Regions from separate parts of the Sphingobium sp. TomTYG73 genome, predicted to be linked through region 3. Evidence: predicted binding sites of a transcription regulator. Region 3 holds the regulator's gene; each other region holds the start of a gene.
The links. The regulator LexA, encoded in region 3, represses DNA repair genes until DNA is damaged. The targets are predictions, from matches to a motif close to GTTCCNCNCTTGTTCT.

Region 1: the regulator LexA is predicted to act here: its motif matches at 1,686-1,701, upstream of uvrA (excinuclease ABC subunit UvrA).
Region 2: the regulator LexA is predicted to act here: its motif matches at 1,507-1,522, upstream of ACZ5TH_RS04675 (ATP-dependent helicase).

Annotation. Positions count from the first base shown of each region.
Region 1 is NZ_AP027339.1:314,802-318,981, reverse strand. It holds gene ACZ5TH_RS01735 (winged helix-turn-helix domain-containing protein) at 1-20, opposite strand, end outside; gene ACZ5TH_RS01730 (hypothetical protein) at 64-312, opposite strand; gene ACZ5TH_RS01725 (hypothetical protein) at 420-653, opposite strand; gene ACZ5TH_RS01720 (UrcA family protein) at 866-1,231, opposite strand; gene uvrA (excinuclease ABC subunit UvrA) at 1,712-4,180, shown strand, end outside.
Region 2 is NZ_AP027339.1:908,712-912,891, reverse strand. It holds gene ACZ5TH_RS04690 (globin domain-containing protein) at 1-286, opposite strand, end outside; gene ACZ5TH_RS04685 (Rrf2 family transcriptional regulator) at 402-890, shown strand; gene ACZ5TH_RS04680 (Fe-S oxidoreductase) at 838-1,251, opposite strand; gene ACZ5TH_RS04675 (ATP-dependent helicase) at 1,592-3,868, shown strand.
Region 3 is NZ_AP027339.1:531,948-536,127, reverse strand. It holds gene ACZ5TH_RS02785 (IS1595 family transposase) at 1-662, shown strand, start outside; gene ACZ5TH_RS02780 (hypothetical protein) at 876-1,811, opposite strand; gene lexA (transcriptional repressor LexA) at 1,935-2,606, shown strand; gene ACZ5TH_RS02770 (ComEC/Rec2 family competence protein) at 2,567-4,180, opposite strand, start outside.

The sequences.
Region 1 (4,180 bases), 220 kb from region 3:
TTCAGTGCAGGGCCGCTCATCCGCCCATTATGGCATGGGCAGGCCGCCCCGCCAATCGCTGCGTCAGGCTCGCCGCTCCAACACAGCGCCAATCATGCTGCGCCACACCGCGACATCCCCCGCCTGCGCCATCTGCTCATCAGGCTCCCGCAGCGTGTGCAGGATAGCATAAGCATCATCCAGATAGTTTTGCCAGCTCGCATCCACCGCGCCCGCCGCATGGGGATCATCGCCCTCGCCATTCAGGCTCAGCTGGCGTCCGGCCAGCACCCGGGCAATGCGTTCGATCGCGGGAGTAGCGGAAGTCGGCATCAATAAGGCTCCTCTCACCTTGCAGCGTCGTGCGCTTGGCGAACCGCCCGGCCACCGCCGATCCGGTTCGCCTCGCCCATGGATCATATCACCAATATCGCCGCCGTCTATCGCCCAGCCTTCTCATCCTCGTCTTCTTCTTCGTGAAATCCTGACGAAGGAACCGGGTCGCCATGGTCGCCCGGCTTGGTGGCCGACGGCGGATCGGACGCATCCATACTGTCCATCAACCCTTCCTCTAGCTGCTCCTCGGGGGTGACGGCATGGTCCTGCGCATCCGTGGGACGCTCATCATGCGCTTCTTCACGGCTGTTGGGACGAATATCGGTCTTGTCGCTCATCTTGCTCTCCTCGGCGCAGCGGCCTTCGCGCGCCACGCAGGATCAACGGCCAGTCCCGATGGCCGGTTCCCAGAGCATCCTCCAGCGCTCAATGTCCCCCCTCCCGCAAGCGTTCAAACGAGGCACGTGACTCGTTTGAAGGGTTAGGGGGTGGGCCAGCGCAACGCCAGCGATGAAGAGCCGATTACCCCTCCCCCCTCAAAAGCAAATCCTCAATTCCCCGCGCCAGGCACCTTATCCTTGCCCACCTCGGCAAAGCGGCTCGCATCCTGACCCTGCGCCTTGGCGATCGCGATGGCGACGGGCTCACGGACATGATCCACCGCCGCGATCTGGCAGGACCGCAAATCCTGCATGGTCCGGCCCGGACACACCTTCACCGCAGCACGGCGGATGCGGGCATTCAATTCCTGCTGACCCGACTTCTTGGAAAGGTCCAGATCGTCATAGCGCACGTCGATCGTACGACCGTTGGATTCAAACGGAATAACGCTCGCCTGCGCCGCCGCGCCCATCAGCACGGTGGCAGACAGAGCCGCCAGCATGGCGCCGCCGGTGCGATTGATAAAAAATGTCATGATGGTCCCCCTTCGATTGAACTGCTTGGGACTCGTCGCTCTTCAGGCAACCTCGTCCGCGATAAAGCCGCGAAGACTGGGACCCGTCAGTCCTTCCGGCAGGGCGCAGATTTAAACAGGCCAGCGGCCTCTGTCGATTCCAAAAAGCCTTGTTGTCGTAGCGTAAAACACCACTCGTCGAAAATGGCCGAACAAGAAAACGCCCCCGGCGCAAGGGACGGCCGGGGGCGTATCCGGGATGCTGTCGGGCTATCCGGGATCTCTCATATCTACAGAAGTCGAGACGCCACCGCCGCAGCTTTCCCGTCGCGGCCCTTATACACCTGATCGGTTAATATCGCTCTACCTTTCGGTGACCCGCCGCCTGCTCGCGCTGGAAAGCATGGGCCGCTTGCGAGCCGCCGCCTGCTATCCCATATCCGCGCCCATAGCCCGGCAACGGCCTTGCTCCCAAAGAACAAATCTGGAACAACACGCCCCATGAGTCTGACCACAATTTCCGTACGCGGCGCGCGTGAGCACAACCTCAAGGGTGTGGACGTCGATCTCCCCCGCGACAGCCTGATCGTCATCACCGGCCTGTCGGGGTCGGGCAAGTCCTCCCTCGCCTTCGACACCATCTATGCCGAGGGTCAGCGCCGCTATGTGGAGAGCCTCTCCGCCTACGCCCGCCAGTTCCTTGAGATGATGCAGAAGCCCGATGTCGAGCATATCGACGGCCTCTCCCCCGCCATCTCGATCGAACAGAAGACGACCAGCCGCAACCCGCGCTCCACCGTCGCCACCGTCACCGAAATCTACGACTATATGCGCCTCCTCTGGGCGCGCGTCGGCGTCCCCTACTCCCCCGCGACCGGCGAACCCATCAGCGCCCAGACCGTCAGCCAGATGGTCGACCGCGTGATGCAATTGCCGGAGGGCACCCGCTTCTACCTCCTCGCCCCCGTCGTGCGCGGCCGCAAAGGCGAGTATAAGAAGGAGCTGATGGAGTGGCAGAAGGCCGGCTACACCCGCGTCCGCATCGACGGCGAAATGTACCTGATCGAAGACGCCCCCGCCCTCGACAAGAAATACAAGCATGACATCGAAGTGGTGGTGGACCGCCTCGCCGTAGACGCCGAAATGTCCACCCGCCTCGCCGACAGCTTCGAACAAGCCCTAAAGCTCGCGGATGGCCTCGCCTATGTGGATTTGGCTGACGGCACCCTTAACTCCCTCTCCCCTTCAGGGGAGAGGGCCGGGGAGAGGGGAGCAACACCCGGAAAAATGAAAAACGCAGGCATCCCGGACAACCGCATAGTCTTCAGCGAAAAATTCGCCTGCCCCGTCAGCGGCTTCACCATCCCCGATATCGAACCCCGCCTCTTCTCCTTCAACGCCCCCCAAGGCGCATGCCCCGCCTGCGACGGCCTCGGAGAACGCCAAGAGTTCGACCCCGAACTCGTCGTCCCCAACGAAGCCCTAACCCTCAAAAAGGGCGCCATAGTCCCCTGGGCCAAGTCCAACCCGCCCAGCCCCTACTACATGCAAGTCCTGGGCAGCCTCGCGAAAGAATTCGGCTTCAACCTCGAAACCCCGTGGCAAGACCTACCCCCCGAGGTCAAAATCATCATCCTCCACGGCACCGCAGGCAAACCCGTCACGCTAAAGTTCGTCGATGGCAAAAAATCCTACGAGGTCAAGAAACCCTTCGAAGGCGTCATCGGCAACTTGAACCGCCGCCTCCTCCAGACCGACTCCGCCTGGATGCGCGAGGAACTCAGCAAATACCAAACCGCCATGCCGTGCGAGACCTGCCACGGCGCCCGCCTCAAACCCGAAGCCCGCGCCGTCAAGATCGCGGGCGAGGACATCTCCATGTCCACCCGCCGCTCGGTGGTGGACGCGCTCGGCTTCTTCTCCACCCTCCCCGCGCACCTCACCGACCAGCAGAACCAGATCGCCAAGGCCATCCTCAAGGAAATTGTCGAGCGCCTCGGCTTCCTCAACAATGTCGGCCTCGACTATCTGAACCTCGACCGCACCAGCGGCACCCTGTCGGGCGGCGAGTCCCAGCGCATCCGCCTCGCGTCCCAGATCGGCAGCGGCCTCTCGGGCGTCCTCTACGTCCTCGACGAACCCAGCATCGGCCTGCACCAGCGCGATAATGACCGCCTGCTCGTCACCTTGAAGCGCCTGCGCGACCTCGGCAACACCGTCATCGTCGTGGAGCATGACGAGGACGCGATCCGCATGGCCGACTATATCGTCGACATGGGACCGGGCGCGGGCGTGCACGGCGGCACCATCGTCGCGCAGGGCACCCTCAACGAACTGCTCGCCCACCGCGACAGCCTGACCGCCGACTATCTCAACGGCACCCGCCGCATCGAAGTCCCCACAAAGCGCCGCAAGGGCAATGGCAAGAAGCTCACCGTCCACAACGCCCGCGCCAACAACCTGCAAAACGTCACCGCGTCGATCCCCCTAGGCACCTTCACCTGCATCACCGGCGTCTCCGGCTCGGGCAAGTCCAGCTTCACCATCGACACCCTCTACGCCGCGTCCGCCCGCACCCTGAACGGCGCGCGCATCGTCGCTGGCCCGCATGACAAAGTCACCGGCCTTGAACATTGCGACAAGGTGATCGACATCGACCAGTCGCCCATCGGCCGCACCCCCCGCTCCAACCCGGCGACCTACACGGGAGCCTTCACCAACATCCGCGACTGGTTCGCGGGCCTCCCCGAAGCACAGGCGCGCGGCTACAAGCCCGGCCGCTTCAGCTTCAATGTGAAGGGCGGCCGCTGCGAAGCCTGCACCGGCGACGGCCTGCTCAAGATAGAGATGCACTTCCTCCCCGACGTCTATGTCACCTGCGACGTCTGCCACGGCGCCCGCTACAATCGCGAGACGCTGGAGGTGAAGTTCAAGGGCCACAGCATCGCCGACGTGCTCGACATGACCGTC
Region 2 (4,180 bases), 380 kb from region 3:
AATGTTCGGCCTTCACGCCGGTTTCGATGTGCCGCTGCACCATGCGCTCGACCGCGCCGGTCAAAGCCTGCAACTTGTCGATATTCTCGGCATAACCCAGGATGGCCGCAGCCAGACGCTTGGGCTGTTCGCCGCTGTCCTGTGCCGCCTGATCGAACATGTCCTTGATCGACGCATCCTGGAACAGGCGCGCATACATGGCGGTCGTGATCTCCACCCCGTGGCTCCGCAGCGCGGGAGCGGTTGCCTTGACGATCGCGATGGTTTCAGCGCTGAGCTGGCTCATATATGCACCCCTTTTGAACTAAGACTCGGTAAAGACGCATTTACGGTACATCTTTAAACATGTAAACCATCTACATGTTTGATCTGCAAACCCCGTTCAATTAACGCATTCCCTCATGCAATTGACCCGCCACACCGACTACGCCCTGCGCGTCCTCATCCATCTGGCCGTCACGCCAACAGGTCGCGCAACCATCCCCGAGGTCGCCAACGCCTACGCTCTTTCGCGCAATCATTTGATGAAAGTGGTTCACCACCTCGGCCAAGGCGGGTTCATACTAACCCAGCGCGGCAGAGGCGGCGGCTTCACCCTGGCCCATGCTCCTGAAGCAATCAGGCTGGGCGATGTCGTCCGTCACACCGAAACGGACATGAACCTGGCGGACTGCGCAGGCTGCGGCCTCCGCCTCGCTTGTGGCCTATCGGGCATTTTGAAGGCCGCAACTACAGCTTTTCTGGCAGTGCTTGACCAGCACAGCCTGGCGGACGCCGCCAAAGACAGAACCGGGCTGGCAGCGCTTATTGCTGCCCTGCCCGCTTCTGTCTCTCCGGTCAGCGATGCCTGCGCGCCATCTTCTTCGAACGCGGTGCCTCGCCTGGATTGATGCAGCTATCTTGTACCGTGCGACTGCATAGCGGATAGTCTTTACCGCCCGCAGGCGGAGGGGTCATGTTGCCGCCAACGGTCACCGGATTAGCCGAACTGCCCACAGGCGCGGAAGGGTCCTTGGGCATCCCCGGCGTTGCGGGCATCATGCCGGTGTCGGCTGGAACCTCTCCAGTCGGCTGACCAGCATTGGGATCTGCCGCTGTCGCAGGACTCGCAGGCGTAGCTGGAACCGCCGGCATGCTATCAGTGGCTGGGGGTTGGGCCGTATTGTCCGGCACACCCTGAGCGATCGCAATGCCAGTAGCGCCGGTGGTAAAGGCCAGCATGGCGGCACCCGCAAGCATGATCGATTTCATGGGTAATCCTTTCCTGTTCATCACCCCGTTCTGCCTCTTGGCGGGTAGAGAACCAGATCGGTGACGCACGCGTTCCGATATCGGCGACGAACTGTGGCTCTGCTGCTATCAGGCGAATGACGGCTGTCTTTTAGCAAAGCGCTCAAGCTCTGAATTGCTCGCCCCTTTCCCTCATTGGAACCACTGGGGCCTCCTTGACCTAATGACACAACGAGAGGACGAGGGGGTGAAGGCCGTGGCGTTCCCCCTTGCATGATTCCTCTTTTGTTCTCATAGATTGCCATCAATCGCACGCGGTCAAGCCCTTGCTCCCCCTATCCATGCTCCCTAGTTGTTGACCATGACCCTCCCTGCTCCCTCGCCTGATGATCCGCCCTATCTTCAGGGCCTCAATGAGCCCCAACGGGAAGCCGTCCTCACTGCCGAGGGGCCGGTTCTTGTTTTGGCGGGTGCCGGAACGGGCAAGACGGCTGCGCTGACCGCACGACTGGCGCATCTCATCGCTACGCGCCGCGCCTATCCGTCGGAAATCCTGGCGGTCACCTTCACCAACAAGGCCGCGCGCGAAATGCGCGAGCGTGTCGGACGTATGATCGGTCCGGCCGTGGAAGGCATGCCGTGGCTCGGCACATTTCATGCCATCGCTGCCAAAATGCTTCGCAGACATGCCGAATTGGTCGGCTTGCAATCCAACTTCACCATTCTTGATACAGACGATCAGCTTCGGCTGATGAAGCAACTGATCCAGGCTGAGGGGATTGATGAAAAGCGCTGGCCAGCGCGGCAGCTGGGTGGCTTGATTGATCAGTGGAAGAATAAGGGGCTGACGCCTGACGAAATCAGCGCGGGAGATAGCGAATCTTACGCAAACGGGCGCGGGCAGAAATTATATGCTGCCTATCAGGCCCGCCTTCGCGATGTGAATGCCTGCGACTTCGGCGACTTGCTGCTCCATGTGCTCACCATATTGAAGCGCCACCGGGATGTGCTCGAAAGCTATCAACAGCGGTTCCGCTATATCATGGTGGACGAGTATCAGGACACCAACAGCAGCCAGTATCTCTGGCTCCGCCTGCTCGCTCAGCAGCGCAAGAATATCTGCTGCGTGGGTGATGATGACCAGTCCATCTATTCCTGGCGGGGCGCGGAAGTCGCCAACATCCTGCGATTTGAAAAGGACTTTCCGGGCGCCAAGATTGTTCGGTTGGAGCAGAATTACCGATCCACGCCTCATATCCTTGGCGCCGCTTCCGGTGTGATCGCCGAAAACGGCAACAGGCTAGGCAAGACGCTGTGGACCGACATCGACATCGGGGAGAAAGTCCGCGTCATCGGCGTTTGGGACGGGCCAGAAGAGGCTCGCCGCGTCGGCGACGAAATCGAGGCGATCGAGCGCTCCGGACGATCATTGGAAGATGTGGCCATCCTCGTCCGGGCACAGCACCAGACCCGCGAATTTGAAGATCGTTTCATCCAGATCGGTCTTGCATATAGGATTGTGGGCGGCTTTCGGTTTTACGAGCGGGCTGAGATCCGCGACGCGCTTGCCTATCTTCGCCTCGTCAACCAACCGGCCGACGACCTGGCGTTTGAAAGGATCGTCAATGTTCCCAAGCGCGGCTTAGGTGACAAAGCCGTGGAGAAGCTTCACCGCCTTGCTCGGGCCGAGGCTACACCCTTGGCGCTCGCTGCTGCAAGAATTCTCGATACCGACGAAATGACTCCGCAAGCGCGCCGCAGCCTTGGCGCCTTTATCGGGGATTTGGCCCGCTGGCGCGACCGTGCGACCCAGCTTCCCCATGCCGAACTCGCGCGTCAGATACTGGATGAAAGCGGCTACACGGCCATGCTTCAGGCAGAACGCACAGCCGAAAGCGCAGGCCGCCTCGAAAACCTGAATGAACTTACTCGCGCGATGGAGGAATATGAAACGCTGGGCGCGTTCCTCGAACATGTGTCGCTAGTCATGGACAATGATGCGCAGGCCGAGGAACGGAAGGTCACGATCATGACCATCCATGCGGCAAAAGGGCTCGAATTCGACACCGTCTTCCTGGCGGGCTGGGAAGAAGGTATTTTTCCTTCTCAACGAGCGTTGGACGAAGGCGGTCTCAACAGTCTGGAGGAGGAACGTCGGCTCGCCTATGTGGCGATTACTCGCGCTAGGAAGCTGTGCGTCATCCTTCATGCGGCGAACCGGAGAATATATGGCCAGTGGACCAGTTCCATCCCGTCGCGGTTCGTAGGAGAGCTACCTCCTGAACATGTCGAGGAGGAAAGCAGCATGGCGGGCGGTGCGTCCCTATGGCGTGCCAACTGGTCCGAGCGCGCTGATCCCTTCTCCAACGTGCAACGAGGTAGCGGGCGTGGCCCAGGCTGGCAGCGGGCGCAACAAAGTGGCCAGTTCTCCCGCGAACCCGTACGGATCGTGGAAGCTCGCGCCTCGGCAGTATCCCTCGGCAACAAGGGTCGAGATGATATGCACCTGGGGTTGCGCGTATTTCACCAGAAATTTGGTTACGGCACGATTGCGGAGATCGAGGGCAACAAACTCGAGATCGATTTTGAAACGGCTGGCCGTAAGCGCGTGATGGATAGCTTCGTGCAGCCAGCTTGAACTTGACCAAGTCAGTTTCCGTGCGGGTCATGCGCGTCAACCATCCGCTTGGGCAGAGTTTTTAAAATATCTCGTCGTTTTGCAGGAGTAGCACCACTACCCCTGCGCCCTCCGCCTCCACCACTGGTCGAAGCACGATGGTCGAGGGCTATATAGCATGATCGTGAGAGCGGAGGAAACGCTCGCAGGCTTGGAGCAAACGTCGCCGATCTTCTGTCGCTCGCAATGATATGGGTCTCCTCCCCCATCACTTCCTCGCTGCCTAACGGAGATTGGCATATTGGAATGTGGTGTACGTCGATGCCGGAGAGC
Region 3 (4,180 bases):
AGCTTTGGTTTTATGCCATCTATCTGTTCACCACGACCCGGAACGGCGTGGCAGCGAAGGAATTGGAGCGCCAGCTAGGCGTGACCTACAAGACGGCGTGGCGCATGGCGCACCTGATCCGCGAGCATATGGCAGCAGTGGACGGCGAAGACCCGATCGGCGGCGCGTTCAAGACCGTAGAGATTGACGAGACCTATATTGGCGGGGAAGCGACCGGCAAAGGCACCGGCTACAAGGGCAACAAGACCGCGATCATGGCGATGGTGGAGCGTGGCGGGGACGTTATCACGAAGGTTATCCCGAACCGCCGCAAGAGCACGATGGAAGGCCATATCTTCGCAAACGTGCGGCCCCATACGGAAATTCACACGGACGAATTTGCCAGCTACGGCGACATTGGGCATTTCAAGGGTTACTGGCACAAGACGATCAATCACTCGACCGGTGAATATGTGCGTGGCCATGTCACCACCAATGGCGTTGAAGGCTTCTGGTCGCAGCTAAAGCGGTCGATCAACGGCACCCACATTCACGTGAGCGGCAAGCACCTGTGGAAGTATGCCAAGGAAACGGAATACCGCTTCAATCGTCGGGATTGCTCTGAGGCGATGCTTTCGGAACTGCTTTCGACCTTCGGGCCATTGCCCGAACGGCGCGATTGAAGGCCTCCTGATCCCCTTGTGGGTCGGCCTCATGCTCCTTAATAAACTGGTCAATTTTGCCGCTTTCGCGAGCCTGTTTCAACGTTGCCATAACCGTAGACTCTTACAGCATTTTCAAGGAGAACCAAACCGGGGCAAATTTACAGCGGTGTTTCTAATACAATGTCTGGAATTAATCGGCACGTCATCCTTGCGCTTGTCGGATGGCTGATTCTAGCTGGCAGCAACCCAGTACATCAGCCCGACAAGAATACTCAGGCCAGCAATAAGGCTGAGGCGCCCTCGGAAAAGCCTTTTGTTCCGTATCCCATGCGTGATGCTGATGCCTGCTATAATGCCGCAGAACACGATCAGGCCGATTTGTGCGCCCAATGGCGCGCTGCTATCGCTTCGGAAAAAGCCGTTCGTGAGGCGAGTAGGGCTACGGATTGGGCTATCATCGCCACGTTGCTCAGCGCAATCGGTGTGGGCGGCCTGATCTACACGCTTTGGCAAACACATGGCGCGTTGAATGAGGCCCGGCGCGGCAATCGCATCGCTATGAAGGCCAATGCCCGCGCCACTCGCCAAGCTGTAGCTGCCGCTGAAGACACACGACTGGCCTTGCAAGCTGCCGAGAGGAATGCCGATGCCGCCGAACTGGCTGTTACTGAGACCGCCGCAATGGGGCGCGCTCAGGTCCGTGCCTACATAGCTATTTTGCCACCTACGATCACGATAGACGATGATGGAAATATTATAGTCCATGCTCGATGGGCGAATGCCGGAGCATCCCCCGCCCGACAAATTGTTGTCACGCTTGCTGCCTATTTGGATATATCTCCAAAGGTCGTTTCGTTTCAAAGCGTCCAAGCTTTCCCGCATGACACTGCGCCAAGCCAAGAGGTTTCCTGGCCGTTCGGGAGAAATTCGTGGAAAATAGACAGCGATCTTCTGCGGATCGTTACGACCGAAAACAGACACATTTTCCGGGTTCAGGGCGATTTGCGATATCAAGACGTTTTTGGGGAGCGGCAATCTGAGCCGATTGGGTATTTCTGCGCCCAAAAAATTCCAGTCGGCGAAGCTGTCGAATGCCCCCGCATTCCCTTCTTTGGGAACGGCTAAGCCAAATAACAGCGCCATAAGCGCGGGGAGGTGCCACATCATTTTAAGCCACCTCTCCAAGCCCCACCACGATTACGTATGCAAAGGGGATAATTACCACCTGCTTGACTTGCCTCCTTACGTTTCCTATGCGTTCTCCATCCGTTCCATGGAGGATAAGTCGGCATGCTGACGCCCAAGCAACAGGAATTGCTCAGCTTCATTCAAACTCGGCTCGAGGAAGGCGGGGTTTCGCCTTCGTTCGAGGAGATGAAAGAAGCGCTCGATCTGCGGTCGAAATCCGGGATTCACCGGTTGATTAATGCGCTGGAAGAACGCGGGTTCATCCGCCGCCTGCCGAACCGGGCGCGCGCGCTGGAGGTTTTGAAACTTCCTGAAGCGATGCATCGCGCACCCAAGGTTGCAGCGACACCCAAGCCGCAACTGTCGGCCAAGCCCCCGGTCGCAGCCAATGACGTTATAGACATCCCCCTTCACGGTCGGATTGCCGCAGGCGTTCCGATCGAAGCCATGGAAGGACAGAATATGCTGTCCGTTCCTGCGGCTCTATTGGGTGCCGGAGACCATTATGCTCTTGAGGTTTCGGGCGATTCGATGATCGATGCGGGCATCCTCGACGGCGACTTCGCACTGATCCAGCGCACTGAAGTCGCGCGCGAGGGGCAAATCGTGGTCGCACTGATCGAGGATAGCGAGGCGACACTGAAATATTATCATCGCCAGGGGCCTAAGGTCAGGCTCGATCCGGCCAACAATGCTTATGAGCCGCAAATCTACGATTCGCAGCAGGTGCGTATTCAAGGAAAGCTGGCTGGTCTGCTCCGGCGGTACAACTGATCGGATCGGCGGCGCGACGGTAAATAGAAAGGGCGGGCGACCCACGGATGTGCGTCGCCCGCTGTTTTCCCGGTTCGCACGGTTCCTCCATCAAGATCGATCGCCAGCCCGCCGGTATGTGCCAACAACCGGCGATCGGCTTTCAACCAGCGGGGCCGACACCATGACGGCAGGCGGCGGTCAGCGATAACGATGTCGGCGCGCGCGCAATCGCGTGCCAGGATGTCCTTGGGTACGACAACCCCGCTTCTCGTCACCAATAGCTGCCATATGCGCCCTCCTCCGGTTAGGGCCACCATGCAGAGGTCCATGGAACAACGCGCCTCGGGCAAGTCTGCAAGAGCGCCCAGCGGACCTCCATAGCCTGCACTCTCCGCGATCATATCGCGGACATAATCTCCGGCCCGTTCGCGCAGAATAGCCATGCCGCCGTCCTGCCCGCGAACGGCCACATGGCGCCCATCCGCCGTCACTAGAATGTCGGGGGACGAACTCATCATGATGATGGCCATCCCCAGCACCACGGGGGCCAGTCCCACCCAGCGCCAAGCGCTTCGCCACAGCAGGCACCAAAGGCCGCCTAGCACGATGATCCCGAAAATCGCGTTAGACACGGCAGGCGCGGTGACGATCGCCCATGGACTTGCCGCCACCCAATGCGCGATCAGCAGCAGCAGGTCGAGCGCGCGGGAGGTCAGCCACCAGGCAGGAGCCCCGAGACCGGCAACATCCAACATCAGGGCCAATGCCTCCAACGGCATGACGACAAAGGTCGTCAGGGGGATAGCGACGAGGTTTGCGAAAGCGCCAACCATCCCAGCCTTGTGAAAGTGGAACAACGCGATCGGCGCCAGAACCATTTCCACCGCAAAGCCGGAGAGAAGCAGGACGGCAAGGTGGCGACCCAGTCGCCGAAGCGCTGGCTCCTCACGGGATGCCGCGAACGCCCGAAAGCGGTGATGTTCGCCCAGGGCAACAAGGGCGATCACTGCGGCGAAGCTCATCTGGAAGCTTGGCCCCGACAGCGCCTCTGGCCATGCCAACAGGACCACCAGCGCCCCGGCGGCTATCAACCGCAAGGTGATGGCTTCGCGCCCAAGCGCAAGCCCGCCCAGCACCAGCAGTGCCGCGACGCAGGATCGAACCGTCGGCACTTCCGCGCCCGTCAGCAAAGTATATCCCAGGCCCGCCAGCGCACCACCGGCCGCAGCGATCAGCATCAATGGCCAGTCCAATGCCGCACGTCGGCTGAGTGCCATGATCCGCATCAGCAGGAAAATGACCGCGCCGATGAGGGCGGTGACGTGCAACCCGCTGATCGAGAGCAGATGGGCAAGACCGCTGCGGCGCATCGCGTCGGCGTCCGCCTCGCTGATCGCGCCCTGATCCCCCGTCGCCAGCGCTGCGGCGATCCCCGCTCCGTCGCCATTTGCATTCTTCAATATATGCGCGAAAAGACGATTGCGCAGAGGCGGCGCCTCCGTTGATGGTCGTAGCACGACGATGGGCTTGAGCGCGCGTCCTGTTGCCCCAATCCCCTGAAAATAAGCGCGACGCGAAAAATCATAGCTGCC